2 regions of the Bacillus sp. 05T21 genome follow, and region 2 is predicted to be linked to the other one. Evidence: riboswitches for the same ligand, from Rfam matches in the RefSeq annotation. Region 2 holds a riboswitch; the other holds the start of a gene.

Region 1 (5,375 bases), on a different contig from region 2:
TTTGCAATGGGCCTGTGTATTCTACTAGTTTCTCTTTAAATTTCTCAGCGCCCCAGTCAGCGACAAGAAATTTCAAACGTGCTAAGTGGCGTTTTTCACGATATCCAAAATCACGGAATATAGTAGCAATCGCAATCGACACTGCCTTCACTTCTTCTGGTAAAACGAATACATCTAATTCTTCCGCTAAGTATGGACGAGCTGATAATCCTCCGCCTATTTTTATATGAAACCCAACCTTTTCTTCACCATTTATTTCTTTCGTAGCAGGTGTAAACGCCACACAGTTAATCTCTGCATTTGCTGAATTATAAATGTTAGAACTAATAGACATTTTGAATTTACGTGGTAGATTAGAAAACTCTTCATTATGTTGGAAGTAATCGTATATTTCTTTAACAATCGATGTTGTATCAAATAGTTCATTCGCATCAATTCCAGCAAGTGGATTTCCTGTAATATTACGCGTAATATCACCGCATGCCCCTGCTGAAGATAAACCAACTCTAGCTAACCTCTTAAAAATATCCGGAATTTGCCCAATTTCTAACCAATGAAACTGAATCGCCTGTCTTGTCGTAATATCTAACACATCACGCCCATAATCTTCAGCAATGGAAGCCAGCACCTCTGCCTGCGCATTTGTAATAATTCCAGAAGGAATGTTGACACGCATCATAAAATAGCCCGCTTCTTTCGGTCTTTGCAAATACAATCCCGCCCATTTAAAAGCGTCCCACTCTTCTTTCGGAATAGATTCAAATCCATTCTCCGCATAGTAAGGAATATCATTAAAGATTTCTAATCCGTCTTTCTCTAATTTCTTTTTCTCTGTTTGATTTAATTTTTCATTATTAGCCCACACTTTTTCATAACTCATCTTTTATCCCCCTATATGAAACTACGCTCTTGTAAGTACTTCACAATTTGCTCTGCACATTCTTCAATAGAATACTTGTGCGTTTCTACAATTAATTCTGCTTGTTTTGGTTCCTCATACGGTGAATCGATACCTGTAAACTCTTTAATATCACCTTTTCTCGCCTTTTTATAAAGTCCTTTCGGATCACGTTTCTCACACTCTTCAATTGGACATTTTACAAACACTTCTATAAACTCATCTGCAGCTAATAGTTCCCTAACTTGTTTTCGGTCTACTCGAAATGGTGAAATAAACGCTGTAAGGACAACAGTTCCTTGATCTACAAATAACTTCGCCACTTCACCAATACGTCTTATATTTTCCATGCGATCACTTTCAGAAAAACCTAAATCTTTATTTAAACCTTGGCGAATATTATCCCCATCTAGCACATAATTTCCGATATTCTTTTCAAACAGTTTGCGAGCAACCGCATTCGCTACTGTAGATTTACCCGAAGCTGATAAACCAGTAAACCAAACTACAAAACTGTGATGCCCATTCTTCACTCTTCTCTCATCTTTTGAAACAGAAGCTGTATGCCAAGTAATATTCGTATCCATCTCATTCTCTCCCTATTCTGTTACTACTTCTTTTTTCAAACCTTTAATTAGCACTTCCACTACTTCTTTACGACTAAATGTACTTGGCGGAATCTCACCATTCCTTAACATTTCTCGTACTTTCGTACCCGATAAGATGACACGGTCTTCTTTTCCATGCGGACATGTTTTCGTTGAAGCCATTGCTTCACATTTCGTGCAGTAAAAACTATGTTCAAAAAATAACGGCGTAATCCCTAACTCTTCTACTGTAAAATTCGTAAAGATTTCCTGCGCTTCATATGTTCCGTAATAGTCCCCTACCCCAGCATGATCACGCCCTACAATAAAGTGGGTACAACCAAAGTTCTTTCTTACTAGTGCATGAAATATCGCTTCCCTTGGTCCTGCGTAACGCATTGCTGCAGGAAATACACCTAAAAAGACACGATCTTTCGGATAATAGTTTTGAAGTAATACTTCATAGCTTTCCATCCTTACATCAGCAGGAATATCATCTGACTTCGTTTCCCCAACGAGCGGATTTAAAAAGAGACCATCTACAATTTCAAGGGCAGATTTTTGAATATACTCATGGGCACGATGTACTGGGTTTCTCGTTTGAAATCCAACTACTGTTTTCCAAGCGCGTTTTTTAAATTCTTCTCTCGTTTCAATTGGATCTAAATGATAAGAAGGAAACGGATTATTTCCAAAGCGTTTTGTAAGAATAATAGCTCCTCCAACGTAAACGTTTGGTCGTTCATATAATTTTTTCACCCCTGGATGTGCTTCATCCGTCGTTTTATATACAAGTAACGCTTCTTTTTCTTTATCTGGTACAAAAATATCTTCTATTTGAATAACACCATATACATTTCCGGCGTTGACAAGTTTTACTTCCTCTCCAACCTGCAGTTTCTCGGCTACTTCTTCTGTTACCGGTAGTGTAATCGGTATACTCCATACGCTACCATTTGCTAAACGAAGCGTTTCTACTACTGAATCATAATCTCTCTCCCCTAAAAATCCTGTAAGAGGGCTATATCCTCCTGTCGCCAAAAGTTCTAAATCACTAAGTGCAATTTTGTCTATCTCGATTTCCTTTACAATGTTCGATATTTCATATGTTTCATCAATGCGGTTTACTAATTCATTTGTTGTACTCATCTTCTTATATCCCTTCTTAGCTTTATTTCAAAATCTATCTCATTGAAAGTGAAGGCCACATTCCGTCTTCATTTTCCCAGCCCATCTTCCATCTCTTGAGTTGCCACCATCACCTACAGGTAATGTACATTTCTCACACCCAATACTCGGATAGCCAACATCATGCAATGGGTTATACGGCAAACTATGTTTATATACATATCGCCAAACTTCTTTCCAAGTCCAATGAATGAGCGGACAAACTTTAATAGATTGAAAACGACGATCTTGATTTATAAACTGTGTATGCTTACGCGTTTCTGATTGTTCCCTTCTTAAGCCTGATATCCACGCTTTTTCCGCTGCTAATGATTTTTCTAACGGTAAAATTTTTCTAATACTACAGCAAAGATTCGGATTACTTTCCCATAACTTCTCTCCATGAAGCTTCGCTTGTTCATCGAGTGTAAGTTCTGGCTGTTTTTCTATAATATTTAATGAAGGAAATCTCTCGCGTACCTTCTTAATTAATTCGTACGTTTCTTGAAAATGAACATTTGTATCCAAAAATACAACTTTAGCAGATGGATTTACTTGGTTTATAAGATGCAATAAAGCCATTCCCTCCACCCCAAAGCTACATGCATATACAATTTCATCTTTATATTCGTTATAAGCCCAACTTAATACTGATAGCGCGCCTTTCGTTTCATCTTCTTTAGAAAATGAAACACTATTTTCTTTCCACGTTTCGTACGTCAACATGTTTTTTCCCCCTGTAAAAGCAAAAAGACGGCTTTAACCTATTAAAAATAGATTAAAACCGCCTCTAGTTTTTCTAGTCAGCGCTTTTTACTTTAAACGAACCTTTTCACTTTTTTCTAATTGAATCACTTTTCCATCTTGCACAACAATTGTAATGGAACCATATTTCATATCAGCAAGCATCGCTTGAATTTTCTCAGATACTTCATCAAAATGCTCCCGTACGCTCACGCAAACAGCCCCCCTTTTTATTCAAAAAAAAATCTTTCCCATTTCGAAAAGACTGTTCGGTAATATATTTTACCTTATCTTTCAAAATGGATTCCATTTTGCTGGATTTAGCACCTTGCTTTCTATAAGCAGGTTGCCGAGCTTCGTAGGGCCAGTTCCCTCAGCTTCTCTTGATAAGCTTTGTATTTGTATTTTATCACAATTCTGATTTTTTTCAATCCTAGTTTTCCGATATATTTAATTATTTTTCTTTTTTTAAAAGGAGTTGCCTTTACTAGACAACTCCTTCTTTCTCATTCACACCAGCTCTTTAATACGTATGCGATCGTTCCCAATGATATTTTCATATGTTTCACGTTCTACGACAATTTGTGACGTCCCGCCTTTTGCAAAGACGACAGCTGGTCTACGAATACGATTATAATTATTCGCCATCGAGTACCCATATGCCCCCGTACAAGAAATTGCTAGTAAATCAGAAGAAGCAACTTGCGGTAAGTTAATATCCCAAATCAGCATATCTCCACTTTCACAGCATTTCCCAGCAATCGAAACGAGTTCCTCATTCTCATCATTCCCTCGATTCGCCAACATCGCCTCATAACGGGCTCCGTATAGAGCTGGTCTTAAATTATCTGTCATTCCACCATCGACTGAAACATATTTCCGAATGCCAGGAATCTCTTTCACCGCTCCGACTGTATAAAGTGTTGTTCCCGCATCACCTACGATACTACGACCTGGTTCAATCCATACTTCTGGAAGCGGATATTCACATAATGTAAATTGTTCTCTTATCGTACTTGTTACAGCGTGCACATACGTTTCAAGTGTTAACGGTGTATCTGAATCCGTATAACGTATACCGAAACCTCCGCCCACATTTAATACTTTCATCACATAATGTGTTCGCTCTCTCACTTCTTCTAAAAATTGGCGGAGTACTTCAATTGCTCGAACAAATCCAGCCGTTTCAAATATTTGTGATCCGATGTGCGAGTGAATTCCTAGCACATTATAATTTGATTTTTGCAAGGCAAGCTCAATTGCTTGCATCGCTTGACCATTTGAAACACCAAATCCAAATTTCGAATCCTCTTGACCTGTTGTTATATATTCGTGTGTATGTGCCTCTACTCCAGGCGTTACACGGATTAATATGTTCACAAATTTCCCATGTTGCATTGCTAAATCGTGCAAGATTTCTAATTCTAAGAAATTATCTACTACAAAACAACCGATATTCGCCTGAAGAGCCATAATCATTTCTTCTTCTGTTTTATTATTTCCGTGAAAATGAATACGCGATGCCGGAAAACCAGCTTGGAGCGCAGTATATAATTCTCCTCCAGAAACAACATCTAAAGACATATTCTCTTCACGAGCTACTCGGCACATCTCCATGCACAAGAACGCCTTGCTTGCATATGCTACTTGATAAGAGAAACCACTTTCTTTAAAAGCACGATGAAACGCGCGGCACTTTCCTCGAATAGACTCTTCATCGTATACATAAAGTGGTGTTCCGTATTGTTTTGCTAGCTGCGTCGTATCGCACCCACCAATTTCTAAGTGTCCTTGCCCATTGATTCGGCTTGTGCCGTGTAAATACATTTAAATTCCTCCCTTATTTCCTCTAAAACTCATAACCCCAATCTTCTATTCATTGCAGCACGCTTTTAGATAGACAAAAAACGCGCGGAACAATGTTCACACGCGTTTCTTATTAGGAAAAATATATATTGAAAAAATAAACGAGTTGTTAT
Region 2 (14,629 bases):
CGATTATTAACCAAGGAACATCAGGTGGACATGATCCTAATTTAAACGTATTTGATATTGTTTTAGGAAAACAAGTGGCGAATATAGGTTCGTTAAAAACAACAAATATGAATGAGAACCAAGGGATTGAGCCGGCAAAATGGATATCTATGGACCTGATGGCTTCTGAAGGAAGTGCAGGAGAAGATCCAAATGCTGAGAAAATCCGATACTACGAGGGAGATAAGGATTTACTTGCAGCAGCTAATGCAGTAAAAGACAAGTATACAAAAGGTAAAGTGGTGGAAGGTACTATAGGTTCAGCAGACGTTTGGAATAATGAAGTTGATAGAATTAAGTGGTTCCATACAAAATACGGTACATCTGTAGAAGAAATGGAAGGCGCTGCCGCAGCGCAAATTGCAAAAGCTTATGACGTACCATTTTTAGGGATTCGAGTATTATCTAACAATAAAACAAACGGCGGAAAATACAATCCAAATACAGCGGCGGCAAATCAAGAATATGTATATGAAGTAGTTAAAAAGTATATAGATTCGATACCAAATAAATAAAAGTAGTACTATTCTTACCATAAACGTCAAGTAACTCCAAAAGTTTCCGAGACAGATAGACCTATATTAGGATTAGTAGTTGGAAAAGAAAAGCTTGTTTCTTATTTAAAAAAGATAAGAAACAAGCTTTTTTATGTAAATTTTTTTTATGAACTATTCAATAAATATGTATAATTGCATAAAAAAATTGAAGTTTATAAGTTATCATTAAACTACTTTTTACTGTAAGAGAATATTTTAATAGTCTTTACTAGAGAAGAATATTCTTTGTGAAAATAAAAATTGTTTATGTAATTGAAGAAACTGAAATTTAGGAGAACAGTATGAAAAAGAAACTATGTACATAGGCTTTTTTGATTAATCAATTCAAATTATATGTTAAAGGGGAAATGGGTATATGAAGTTCCGAAACACAAAACTTGCTATGGTTACACTATCTTCATTTTTTATTTTAGGTTCTGCATCTCTATCATTCACAGATATCATACATGGTGAAGTAGTTTCTGCATCTCCACAAGTAGATACGTTTTCAGCACAAGAGATTACTGTAAAAAACTATGACGATACATATTATAATAACGCTATAGGAAAAACGGGTTTAGAATTAAAGAAGGAACTTCATAATGTTATTGATGATCATACAAAGTTATCATACAGTGCGGTTTGGGAAGCACTAAGAGATACTGATGAAGATCCAAATAATAAAAACAATGTGCTACTCTTATATACTGGGCGTTCGCAAGGGAAACTTACGAATGGTTCAGGAGTTGATAATTGGAACCGAGAGCATGTTTGGGCAAAATCTCACGGTGATTTTGGAACGACTGCAGGAGCTGGAACAGATTTGCATCATTTAAGAGCGACGGATGTATCTGTAAATAGCTCACGTGGAAATCTGGATTTTGATAATGGTGGTGTGAATCATTCAGAAGCGACAGAATGTAAGTACGATAGTGATTCTTGGGAACCTCGTGATAGTGTAAAAGGAGATATCGCTAGAATGCTATTTTACATGGCTGTTCGTTATGAAGGAGACAACGGCGAAATAGACTTAGAATTAAATGAAAAGGTGAATAACAATAAAGATCCGTACATGGGTAAACTATCCGTTTTACTAAAATGGAATGAACAAGACCCGGTAGATGATTTAGAGCGAAAGCGTAATGAAGTGATTTTTACGAAATATCAACATAATCGTAATCCTTTTATTGATCATCCAGAATGGGTAAATAAAATTTGGAATTAAAATATTTAAAGGTATTTTACTTTGAGAGAAGGGATTGATCACTATGATCAATCCCTGTTTATATCTATACTAGAATAAGTGATTTTTATAGGATTGGAGAATAGAATAGATATTTTATTAAGTTAAGTATAATATGAGTCTTTTAATACGGTCCCCACTCAATATTCACGCCAACAATAAGAAAAATAAGTCCAATGATAAACCAAATGAATGCAAGTGGAGCCATGAAGCGAATCCATTTTCCATAAGAAATGCCGCTCGCTGTGAGAACGCCCATTAAAACACCGGAAGTTGGATTGAGGCAGTTCACTACACCTTCTCCAAGCATAACAGCCTGTACTGTAACTTGGCGTGTAATATGCATGAAATCGGCTAATGGAGCTAATATCGGAATGAAAATAACAGATTCTCCTGTCCCGGATGAAATGAGGAAATGTAATGCGGCACTACTTACATACATGCCGAGAACGCCAAATACAGGGCTATGTCCTTCGAGAGACTGTGCGAGTTGATTAACGATTGTATCAAGTAATTTGCCTTGTTCTAAAATGACTGAAATACAACGAGCCATTCCGACGATCAAAGCACCGTATATGAGATTTTGGCAGCCTGCTAGAAAAGTAGAAGCGATATCGTTTGCTTTCATACCACCTATTATTCCCGCTGTAATTGCTATGAATATAAAAGTAGCGGTCATTTCTGCGTCCGTCCAATGTAGACGAGAAGCGCCTATTAAAAATGCAATTAATGATAAAGCTGAAACGAGTAAAATTAATTTATGACGTATTGTCCAAGGAACTTCTGTTTTCTCTGTTTCTTTCTCACTTGAAAGAGCATTACTTGGAAACCAGTTATCTCCGAGTATGCTTCCTTTATTCGATTTTTTTAAGCGTTTTACATACCAATTAATATACAAAATGGTAGCAATTAAAAAAGAGATATAAATTGTCGTACGTAAACCAATTCCTGAAAACATCGGGAGTTCTGCGATTTTTTGTGAAATGCCTAAAGGTGAGGGAGATAAAATAGTAGCATTAAAACCAGCATAAGTGCCTAAATAAATAATTGCTACGCCGACGATAGCGTCCCATTTTAATGTGCGTGCAACGATGATGCCGATGGGGATAAAGCCGATAACTGAGTTCACGATAATACCAGTCGTTCCGAGAATAGAAAAGAGTGCGGCGACAATACAAATGAAAAGTAATTGCTGATTCCGAAATTTGTTAATTACATGATAGATTAAACCGTCAAGAGCACCTGTTTTTTCAAGAATTGCAATGGCTCCACCTGTAAATAAAATTAAGAAGATGATAGGAGCAGCAAGTGTCATTCCTTTTTCAATAGCGGTAAAAAAAGAAACAAACCCTACCGGCGATTGTGGAACAGAATGATAACTTCCTGGTATTGTCGTTGTAACAGTACCGTTTGTGACTCTTTTAAATTCTCCAGCAGGAACGAAATATGTAGCTATTGCACAAAGTAAAGCAATAAAAAATAGTAGTACGTACGCGTCAGGCATTTTAAACTTTCGTTTACTTGGCTGTTTTTTTGCCTCGGTCTGTAATTGCATAAAACCCCTCCTTTTTCACTTGGTTAATTTTTAATATTCCGAAATTTATCTGTGGAATAGATTATAATAAAGGTGGCTTCTTAAGGCAATAGTTTTTCTGTCCTTTTCTTACACATACAAATTGTTGCAATATTAGACAGGGAAACGAAAAAAATCCAAGAATATGTAATATAAAAGGAAAAGAAAAGAGGGAAAGAGATGTGGAAAACTACGGATCTATGTGATGAATTTGAAAAGGAATTACAAATATGTCGCCAGTCTTTTCGGTCTTTCGGGAAGAAAAAACAATTCTATGGGAAAATCGCAACGGTAAAAGTGAAGGATGATAATGTACTAGTAAAAGAGGGGTTACAAACACTGCCGGAAGGTACAGTATTAGTTGTTGATGGCGGAGCTTCTAAAAATTGTGCGTTACTCGGTGATAATTTGGCAGCTATTGCGGAAGAGAGAAACTTAGCAGGAATTATTGTAAATGGGTATGTTCGTGATTCTAGTGAATTAAAAAATATTAATATTGGTATTGTAGCGTTAGGGACGATGCCAAATAGAAGTGTAAAAGAAGGAAAAGGAGAAAGAAATATTCCGGTGCAATTTGGTGAAGTTGAATGGAAACCGAATGAATATGTTTATGTAGATGAAGATGGAATTATTGTTAGTGATAAAAGCTTACATAGTGAGGGATGACTTCTATTAATGGAAGGCTATTAAGCTATTATTCTTAGAAAATAAATCCGATAAAGCATGGACAAAATTCTTTGTCAATAGTAAAATAATACAGAATTTAAAAATTACAGAATGTATAGGTTTATCGATTTACGATAAAGTGAAACTTTAATCAGTGGGGATTTTGTTCATCCCCACTGATTATTAGCCTTCACCAATCGGGCATTTACGGGCAGTTGATCCCCACTTAACTTCTTTGCTTTCGCTGAATTTGAGGTGGGGGTCTTACTGCTCGGTGAATAGCGGGATAACTTGAAAAGGGAGTAAATTTTGCCTAGAAAAGTGAATGTTATCACAATGGTGCGTTCATAAACGAAATTATTTTTCCTATACAAATATAGCCGCGAATAATGTGGGTAGGAGGTGTTGTACATTTTTGTTCGACACTTACAAAAAGAGAGTGTCAACCGCATACCCTTAAAGGGTCTTTTTTTGTGTGAATGTTAGTAAAGGGAGGGAATTTTGGGATGGCAATGTTAAAGAAATGGCTGCTTACATCATTAATGGCAGTGGCACTTGTATTTGTTTCTTTTGCGAATACAGTACATATTACGTTTGCTGAAGGAAAGACAGCGAAACTTGCAATTATTGGTGAATCACAAAAAGGAATTATGTTATGTCCGAAAGAAGTTTCCATTGAAGATGGAGAAACAGCTTTTAGTTTGCTACAAAAAGTTATGGGTGACAAAGTAACATCTGAAAGTATGTCATTTGGAACGTATATAAAGGGCATCGATGGATTAATGGCCGGAGCAACGAGCGGTTGGTTGTATGATGTAAATGATAAATCTGCAGAAGTTGGTGCGGATAGTTATAAATTAGAGTCTGGGGATGTTGTTGCATTTCGTTACGTTGCAGACTGGAGCAATATGAGTCAACAAACGTTGCAACAAACGTTAGATAAATTTGGCACTTGTAAAACTGTAGAAGAGCCAAAACCAGAAGAACCGAAAACAGAAAAACCAGAAGATAAAGTAACAGAACAATCAAAGCAAGAGAAAGTCGAAATTCCAGCAGCACAATTAAACGAAGCGATTTCTAAAACGTCAGAAAAGATGTTACAAGATGGAATTGGTAGTGATTGGGTTGCGATTGGACTTGCTCGTTCAGGTGTAAATGTTCCGCTTGAAACGAAAATAAACTATGTTAAGCCAGTAGCTGAAAAGGTTAAGAAGCGTTTAAATCGTTTTTCAGCAACAGATTTAGCTAGAACGATTATTATGATGAATGCAATGAATGTTGATCCTACAAAGGTAGAGGGACAAAATTTAGTACAAAATTTATTTGAATCAGATAAAGTGAATTCCGTTACAGGATACGCATTTACATTACTTGCATTAGATACAAAGAAATATGAGATTCCGGCCGAAGCAAAATGGAATCGAGCTGCTTTAGTACAAGCACTTTTACAAGCGCAGCATACAGACGGTGGCTGGACGTATGATAGTTCAAGTAGTAAAGAAAGTGCTAGTAACGTTGATGTAACAAGTATGGTATTAGCAGCATTAGCTCCTTATCAAGATCAAGCAGATGTAAAGCCAGCTATTCAAAAAGCTGTTGATTATTTATACAAGCAGCAGCTAGGTGATGGTGGTTTTGCCGCTGATGGACAAGAGAATTCTAATAGTACTGCACAAGCAATTATTGGACTATCGCTAGTTAAAGATGTAGATCACGATCGTCTTAATAAAGCAGTACAAAATTTAATGTCATATCATCTTCCAAATGGTGAGTTTAAATGGTTACCAAGTGATCAAAAAGGTAGCGGAATGGCTACAGAGCAAGCATTTTTAGCTTTACTTCAGTTTAAAGATCTTGGAAAATCGATTTATGATTGGTCAAATGTAGTAGAGAATGAAATCGATACGAAACCAATTGTAGAACCAGAGCCAATTGTAGAACCAGAACCAACTGTAGAAGAAAAAGAAGTTGTAGAACAACCGAAACAACAAGAAGAGTTACAAAAACAACCAAAAGATGAAAATCTGAAAGTTGTTGTAAATAACGAACGAGTTAATAAAGAAACAAATAAGAATAAGAATCAATTACCACAAACAGGAGCATCTTCTCATAGTGCAGCTACACAAGTAGGTATGGGTGTATTATGTATCGCTTCTGCATATGTATTATGGAGACGTAAAGCAGCTTAACAAAAATTAGGAGCAATCATTTGCTCCTAATTTTATTATAAAAGGTGAGGGCTAATAATGAGTGGAGATGAACAAAATCTCCACTCATTAAAGTTTCACTTTATTATGAAAGGTGAGAGGCAGCATGAGTAAGATGAAATGGTTCATTTCTTTAGTTCTTTCATTGGGATTATTAGCCGGATGTGAAGAAACGGCTGTAAAGCCTGAGAAGAAGGTAGAACCGAAGCAAGAAGAGCAAAAAGAAGTAGCGAAACAGGAAGAACAAAAAGATGTACCGAAACCGGAAGAGAAGCAAGCTGAACCGGAACAGAAACAACAAGAAGAGCAGAAAGATAAACAAGAACAAAAAGTAGAAGAGAAACCGAAAGAAGAAAAAGCGCAGGAACAACCTGAAGTAAAGAAAGAAGAGAAACCAAAGGAACAGCCTGCTGCAAATAAACAACCAGAGCAACAAAAAGTACAAGAAGAGAAACCCCAGCAGCCGAAAGCGCCAGAAGTAAAAGAAGAAGCAAAGGTTGTTAATCAGCCAAAAGAAACACCAAAGCAGGAGCAAAAGAAAAATCCAGAAGAGAACAATAATCTACCAGCTCCGCCACCACCGGTACCACCACCAGATCCGGTAATACCAAAACCAAAACAAGTTACTATCTCCGTAAAAGGACATGAAGGATACTTATTAGGTGCAAAAAAGGTTGATGTACAAGAAGGCGATACAGTTTACAGTGTACTAAAGAGTACAGGATTAGATGTTGATGCGAGTGGATCTAAAGGTGATGTTTACGTAAAAGGTATTGAAAATTTATATGAAAAAGACGTAAATGATAATAGTGGATGGAAATATCGTGTGAACGGTGCATTTCCGAACCGTAGTGCTGGTGTAGTTACAGTTAAACCAGGAGATACAGTTGAATGGGTGTATGTATACTAAATTAAGAAGGGATATTCGGTAAAGGACTATGAAAATAAGCTTTTCTTCTTTACATCCTTTTGTGAATTTTTTCTATTATATTGGGGTGATGATACTATGTATGATGTGTCTTCATCCTCTTTTTTTAATTGGAGCGATTATACTAATAGTAATCTTAAATATAGTACAGGGAAATGGTGAGAAAATAAGAAAGATGCTACCTAGTACTATCGTATTCTTTTTGATGGTTATTTTATTTAATTCTTTATTAACACATAGAGGAGCGACTACGTTATTTCATTTAGGAGATAGCCGGATTAAGCTTGAGGCCTGTATGTACGGACTTGTTATGGGTTTATTATTAGTTGCGATTATGTTTACGTTTGCTTCTTATAACGATATTATTTCGAGTCATAAATTTTTATATTTGTTTTCAAGAATTTCACCGAAAGTTGCATTGTTAACGATGATTACAGTGCGATTTGTTCCTTTGTTTATTAGGCGGTTAAAGAAAATTACACTCGTCCAAAAAACGAAAGGTGTACAATTAGATTCAGGTTCACTCATTGAGCGTATAAAAAATGGAATGAAATTACTGCAAGTGTTATTAGTTTGTTCGTTAGAAGATGCACTACAAACAGCAGATTCTATGCAAGCTCGTGGATTTGGTGTAACGAAACGTACGACTTATATTCGGTATAGAATGGAAAGACGCGATTGGTACACGCTAAGTTATTTAAGTATTCTATTTATAGCCTCATTCATATTTAGTTATTATGGCGGAGGGAAATTGATCATTTATCCGAAAGTGGAATCAATACTATTCCAGCAATACGATGGAATTATGTTTATATTATTTATGATGTTTGTTAGTTTACCAATTATGATGGAAGGAAGGGAATGGATGTGGTGGCACATGCAGAAATGAAGAATTTATCATTTATATATACTGATGAAAATGAAGAAGCGTTACAGCATATTTCTCTTTCTGTTCAAAAAGGAGAATTTATCGTACTTGCTGGCGGTTCAGGTTCTGGGAAGACAACTTTATTAAAACATTTTAAAAAGGAGTTACTTCCAATTGGCACGCGTTCTGGACATACATATTATGATGGTGCTTTATTAGAAGAAGTACCAGATTTATTATCTGCACAAGAAATTGGTATGGTATTTCAAAACCCAGAAAATCAGCTCGTAATGGATACAGTTATTCAAGAATTAGCATTCTCTTTAGAAAATATTGGGTTACCATCACATATTATTCAAAAAAGAATAGCGGAACTCATTAGCTTTTTAGGATTTCAAGATTTGTTACATCAATCTGTCCATACTTTATCTGGTGGTCAAAAACAACTAGTAAATTTAGCAGCAGTATTAGTCATGCAGCCGAAGCTACTATTACTGGATGAACCGACAGCGCAGCTAGATCCGATTGCTGCAAAAGAGTTTTTAGGATTATTAAAACGTATTAATGAAGAACTTGGAATTACGATTATTTTAAGTGAACATCGTTTAGATGAAGTTATACCGCTCGCAACACGCGTTGTTTGTATGGATAATGGCAGAATCATTTATGATGGTACTTCTAAAAGTGTGATAGCGAACATGTGGGAAGTAGAAAAGTTTCGTCCATTCATTCCGCAAATTCCAAGATTGTTTTTAGAGTGGAATGTGAAAGAGATTCCATTTACAGTGCGAGAAGCACAAATGAAAATGAATGATTTTTCAGCGATATCATATAGGAATGGGCAAGTAGAACAATGTGAAAAGCAAGAAGTAATTTTAAGTGCAGAACATATATCTTTTCAATATGAAAAAAGTAGTCCACTTATTTTACGCGATTTAACAGTAAACATCGAAAAGGGAAAATGGACAGCTCTAGTTGGGAAAAACGGAACCGGGAAGTCTACGCTGTTAACGATTTTAGCAGGATTACAAAAAGCTAGAAGAGGTAAGGTAAAGTGGAATGGAAAAATGATACATAAAATTGATTCGAAAGAACGATTTAAAAGTATAGGGTACGTATCACAACACCCGTATTATCATTTTACATTTGATACAGTGTGGGAAGAGGTTTATGAGCGCGCGCGTGAATTATATGGAGAAGAGGGAAAAGTAATAGCAGAAGAAATGTTGAAAAAGTTCTGGTTAGATTCACTTAAAGAGCGCCATCCACATGATTGTAGCGGGGGAGAGCAACAACTACTCGCATTATGTACAACTTTATTGTCAAAGCCAACTTTATTATTACTGGATGAGCCGACAAAGGGACTAGATCCATGGAAAAAGGAAAGAGTTGGAGAACTATTTAAACAGTTGCAAAAAGAAGGTACAACAATTGTAATGGCAACGCATGATATTGAGTTTGCAGCGAAATACGTTGATCAGTGCATGATGTTATTTGACGGGAAAGTCATTATGAATGATGCACCGAAAGAGTTCTTTAGTGGTAACTTCTTTTATACAACATCTATTAATCGATTCATCCGTAGAGAGTTGCCGTTTGCATTAACGTGGGAGGATGTGTACGAAGCGTGTCCAAACGATATGTTGCATTCATAATATTTATTTTTGCTGTTGTAATATGTACACTACTCTTTACGACTTTTATTATGGACGGGTATTACATGGTAAGTAGTTTGTTTTTATTAGCTGTCATTATGTTACCTTTCTATGTTCGTTTTGAAAGGAAGGCGTTTGTTTCACGTGAAATTGTTATCGTTGCTGTGTTAGCGGCGATTGCAGCGGTTAGCCGGGTACCATTTTCTATTTTACCAAGTGTACAACCGACTTCTTTTGTCATTATCGTTTCTGCAATTGTTTTTGGGAGTGAAACTGGCTTTATGATTGGGGCAACGGCGGCTATTGTATCTAATATTTTTTTAGGACAAGGTCCGTGGACGCCGTGGCAAATGTTCTCTTGGGGCATGATCGGGTTTATAGCTGGACTATTACGTAATACATTTTTAATGAAAAAACTGTGGGGAAGACTGTTGTACGGATTTGCCGTTGGATTTCTATTTGGCTGGATTATGAATTTTTGGGGTCTTCTTGGTTTTATACAAGAAGCAACGTGGGAAACAGTTATTGCTTACTATGTCGCAAGTTTTTACTTTGATCTGAGTCACGCGATATCGAATGTTATTTTCCTTCTGTTATTTAGTACGTCATGGATTACGATCCTCACAAGATTTAAAAAGAAATACGGTATATTAGATGAGCATAACGTGACATAGAAAAGCATACTCATATAAGGTAGGGTCGCGACTTACATATTCGTTTGCCTCTTTCATGCTTCTTACATATTGTAAGGAGCATTTTTTATTGTCAAAAAATAGATCTAATATATATCCGTTATTATATGAAATTATTTGTATAATAGTAGGTGAGAACTATTTTCAAGAGGGGGGTGTATAGTTAATGAAGTTAGTTATTCCGAAGCAACATGGTGCGTGGGCAATGCTTGTTATACCTTTTCTATTAAGTGTTATACTTGGGAAACCTACTTTTTATCATATTCCATTGTTTTTAGCTTGGTTCTTTATCTATTTAGCTACGTATCCATTTCTCGTGTACATAAAGCAAAAACGAAAAAAAGAATTTCTACACGCTGCAATTGTTTATTTTATCATTGCATTTGTATTTGGGATGATTTCTTTATTATATGAATGGCGAATTCTTTTATTCGCAGTATTAATGATTCCATTGTTTATTATAAATATGTATTACGCTCGTCAAAAAAATGAACGAGCATTACTAAATGATGTTTGTGCGATTATAGTGTTTTGTATAGGTGGTTTAATCAGTTATTATTTCTCCATGAAATTAATAGATAAAACAGCATTATTCATTGCGCTTATTTCATTTCTATATTTTTTAGGAAGTACGTTTTATGTGAAAACGATGATTCGTGAAAAAAATAATCCGAAGTATCGTTTTATATCTTGGGGGTATCATATTGTATTAACAGTAATCGTATTTACTATAAATCCATGGTGTTCACTCATATTTGTACCAAGTTTAATTCGGGCCATTATGTTGTATGGTAAAAAGATTTCTATATTAAAAGTAGGGATTTTAGAAATTGTTAATTCTGTATATTTTTTAATCATAACGGCAATAATGATGAAGTATGCCATTTGAAAAAACTTCCCATCTTTTGATGGGAAGTTTTCATTCTTGTTCTAAAATGTGAACGGTATAATCACATCTTTGTAATGCTTGCTCTACAGCGTAAAGGGATTGTTCAATACGTGCGCGATTAAAATCTTCTTCAACAGTTTGTAATGCATCTTCTAAACAATGTTTTGCTTCTTGTAAGGAATGAAAAGAATCTTGTACGTATCCACGAGCATTCTTTTTCAAAGTAGTAGCCTCCTTTTGTACATCTTTTTGTAGTATGAACAATAAAGAAGAAAATATAATTATTATATTTATTTGACAATTATAATAAAATTACGTATAGTTAAATTTAAAGTGAATATTTTCTTATCCAGAGAGGTGGAGGGACTGGCCCGATGAAACCCAGCAACCGCGATGCAGGTGCTAATTCCAGCAGAACATATTTGTTCTGGGAGATAAGACGAAGATATACGTAACTTCTTCTTATCGGAGAGGTTTTTTTGTTGCAAAAAAACCGATTACGAAAACATATAATAAGAAGAAAGGGGTTGCGAAGTACTGTGACACTCGAAAAATACGTAAAACTGCGTAGTACAGTTTATGAATATATGATAGAGCAAGATAAGCCAATATCATTGTTAGATATTCAAGAACATATCGTTTCGCATCATGAAGGAAAATTCACTAAAAAAATGTTACATCAATTTTATTTATCAAGACTATTAGATGAACTCAAACTGGATGGGAAAATTACTTTAGCTGATGATGAATATCGCTATGCTGAAAAAGGGGTATTTTATAAAGCGGGAAAAGGGAGCTAGGCTCTCTTTTTTTCTTGAAATAACGAAGTATGTAGCGTAAAAGACTGCTAAAGCAGCCTGATACAAGGGAATGGTGTTGAGTGTGTAGTGTCAAAGATTGAATGTGCCTGAAAAAGGCACTTCATATCGGCTGCAAATGAAAAGAGACACCTTCGCCGAATAGGTGTCAGTCGTTTGTCACGTAGACTCGCTACTTGACAGTTATTAGAATAACATGCAGGATTTTGGAAGTCAAAAGGGAATTAAAGGAAGAGGTGTTGTGATGTATGCATACTTATTAAAAGATATAATGAAATGGATTCCAAAGTACATTATAGATAGAGGATATGAATATTATGAAGAGGGACATGTAGAAGATGTTGAAATACACGACAAGAAAGTATTTGCTTTCGTTACTGGAAATGCAGGGAATTATGAAGTGATTATTGATCTTGAAGATTTTGCAGAAAGTAGCTGCGAGTGTCCTTATGAAAATTATTGTAAACATATGGCGGCAGTTGTGTATGAAATTCAAGGTGCTGGTGAGAGTACAGTTAAAGAGCAATTGAAAGGTTTAGAAAAAGAAGAGTTACTAACAGTATTAAATCGTTTGTTACAAAGTTCGAAAAATGTGCAAATTGTAGAGAAAATGTTAAAGAAGGGGAAACCTTAACTAAAGAGGGAGTTGTTTTGTAGTGAACGTACTAATTATATATGCTCATCCTAATCCTTCAAGCTTTAATGGGGCAATTTTAGAGCATGTGCAAAAAGGACTTGAGGAAACAAATCATTCTGTTACGCTACTTGATTTATATAAAGAACAATTTGATCCAGTGCTTGTATTTAATGAAGAGAAGAAAAGACGTGATTTACTAAATGAAGAAGAGACGAAGCGATATAGAGAATTAGTGCAGAAAGCGGATATTCTTCTTTTCATATATCCGATATGGTGGTGGGGCATGCCTGCTATTTTAAAAGGATTTATCGATCGTATTTTTGTAGCTGGATTTGCTTATAAATATGAGGGGGCATTACCGAAAGGCTTATTTAAAGGTAAGAAGGCGTGGGTTATTAATACGTTAGACTCACCGTTATGGTACGTAGCACTATTATATCGATCAGCGGATTGGATTATGATGAAAAGAGGGGTTTTGCGTTTTTGTGGTATTCGCAATATAAAACGTTCTGCTTTTCAATCTGTGAAAACGAGTAAAGTAACGAAGCGTGAAAAATGGCTGTTACAAATAGAAGAAGCGGCTCGTACATTATGAATGAAATCGATCGTATTATAAAGTGCTGTAAGTATGATGACGAACTTTTTCGTACGTATATTAAGTGTTTAGTCCAATTGAAGAAGTGTAGTGAAACGTTAAAACAAATTCAGATACAATTAAGAAATGATTATTTAATAAGAGGGATTTGTGAAAGAGAAGTTGATGAGGTAATAAAGGGAAGTAAAGAATATGAAACATATTTTCTTCCTAAAGTATTGCAGTGGAATTTCCTTAAGAACAATCCTCATATGATTGAAAAAGTATGTGAAGATTTGTTTACATATGAAGCATTAAATCATGCAGAGGTAGAGTGGAGGAAGGTAATAAGCTGTATAGATAACGAATGATTTATTATATAAAAAAGCTAGTATAAAACTAGCTTTTCGTTTAAATAAATAAGAAACATAGACTAATGATAAATCCTGCATATAGTAAGTTAACAACACAAAATCCCATAATATCACGCGCGCCTAAACCAGCTATCGCTAATGCCGGTAATGCCCAGAAAGGTTGAATTAAATTTGTCCAAGCATCCCCCCATGCAATTGCCATCGCTGTTTTCGCGGCAGGTACACCAAGTTCAGCGCCAGCTGGAATCATAATTGGTGCTTGCACTGCCCATTGACCGCCTCCAGATGGAACGAAAATATTTACAATGCCAGCACTTAAAAATGTAAAGAGCGGAAATGTGGTTTCATTTGAAATACTAATAAAGAAAGTAGAAATAGCTCCTCCAAGCGAAAGCCCTTCACTATTTACTCCAATCATCATCCCCATAATTCCAGCATAGAACGGAAACTGAAGTAAAATGCCTGAAGCACTCTTAGTTGAGTCAGAGAAAGCGCGAATATATTGAATCGGAGTACGGTGGAAAATAAGACCGGCAATTAATAACATAAAAATAACGATATCAAGTGTAAGGTTAAAGCCTTTCGTACTAAAATAGTTAAAAATATAAATAAGACCTAATAATCCGATGCAAAGTGTAATAATCATACTATTTTCCATTTTTTCAGCGAATGTTTTTTGCTCTACTTCTTGAGCGGCAGCCTCTTCATGGAACACGATAGGGTCTACAGTAATTGTATGCTTTTCATCTGGATGCATTGCTCGGTTAATAAGAGGCATCGTAACGAGAAAGATAATAACCGGAACGAGAGCGTATGGCGAGAATAACGTTTCTGTTATTGGAATCGCTTCGTTAATACTCCCAGCGGTCGTTTTGATTAACGTTTCGCCGCCTGTTGCTAACGTAAGAGGGATAGAAGCAGAAAGGCCTG

The links. A riboswitch is a leader RNA that binds a small molecule or an ion and turns the genes downstream of it on or off. The one in region 2 is predicted to bind S-adenosylmethionine.
Region 1: it holds a riboswitch for S-adenosylmethionine, as region 2 does, so the genes downstream of both, AC1DKZ_RS06150 (YezD family protein) here and AC1DKZ_RS08680 (hypothetical protein) in region 2, are expected to answer to the same signal.

The regions. Positions count from the first base shown of each region.
Region 1 covers NZ_JBFTMD010000002.1:237,735-243,109, forward strand. The annotation lists gene AC1DKZ_RS06130 (nitrite/sulfite reductase) at 1-880, opposite strand, end outside; gene cysC (adenylyl-sulfate kinase) at 892-1,485, opposite strand; gene sat (sulfate adenylyltransferase) at 1,498-2,634, opposite strand; gene AC1DKZ_RS06145 (phosphoadenylyl-sulfate reductase) at 2,674-3,378, opposite strand; gene AC1DKZ_RS06150 (YezD family protein) at 3,466-3,609, opposite strand; SAM riboswitch class I at 3,681-3,789, opposite strand; gene lysA (diaminopimelate decarboxylase) at 3,907-5,223, opposite strand.
Region 2 covers NZ_JBFTMD010000003.1:6,144-20,772, forward strand. The annotation lists gene AC1DKZ_RS08625 (5'-methylthioadenosine/S-adenosylhomocysteine nucleosidase) at 1-554, shown strand, start outside; gene AC1DKZ_RS08630 (endonuclease I family protein) at 952-1,800, shown strand; gene AC1DKZ_RS08635 (YfcC family protein) at 1,943-3,373, opposite strand; gene rraA (ribonuclease E activity regulator RraA) at 3,572-4,057, shown strand; gene AC1DKZ_RS08645 (DUF4430 domain-containing protein) at 4,564-6,246, shown strand; gene AC1DKZ_RS08650 (DUF4430 domain-containing protein) at 6,371-7,174, shown strand; gene AC1DKZ_RS08655 (energy-coupling factor transporter transmembrane component T) at 7,203-8,081, shown strand; gene AC1DKZ_RS08660 (ABC transporter ATP-binding protein) at 8,054-9,715, shown strand; gene AC1DKZ_RS08665 (ECF transporter S component) at 9,688-10,389, shown strand; gene AC1DKZ_RS08670 (YwiC-like family protein) at 10,574-11,296, shown strand; gene AC1DKZ_RS08675 (hypothetical protein) at 11,327-11,518, opposite strand; SAM riboswitch class I at 11,639-11,737, shown strand; gene AC1DKZ_RS08680 (hypothetical protein) at 11,776-12,096, shown strand; gene AC1DKZ_RS08685 (SWIM zinc finger family protein) at 12,311-12,748, shown strand; gene AC1DKZ_RS08690 (NAD(P)H-dependent oxidoreductase) at 12,771-13,346, shown strand; gene AC1DKZ_RS08695 (hypothetical protein) at 13,343-13,696, shown strand; gene AC1DKZ_RS08700 (short-chain fatty acid transporter) at 13,737-14,629, opposite strand, start outside.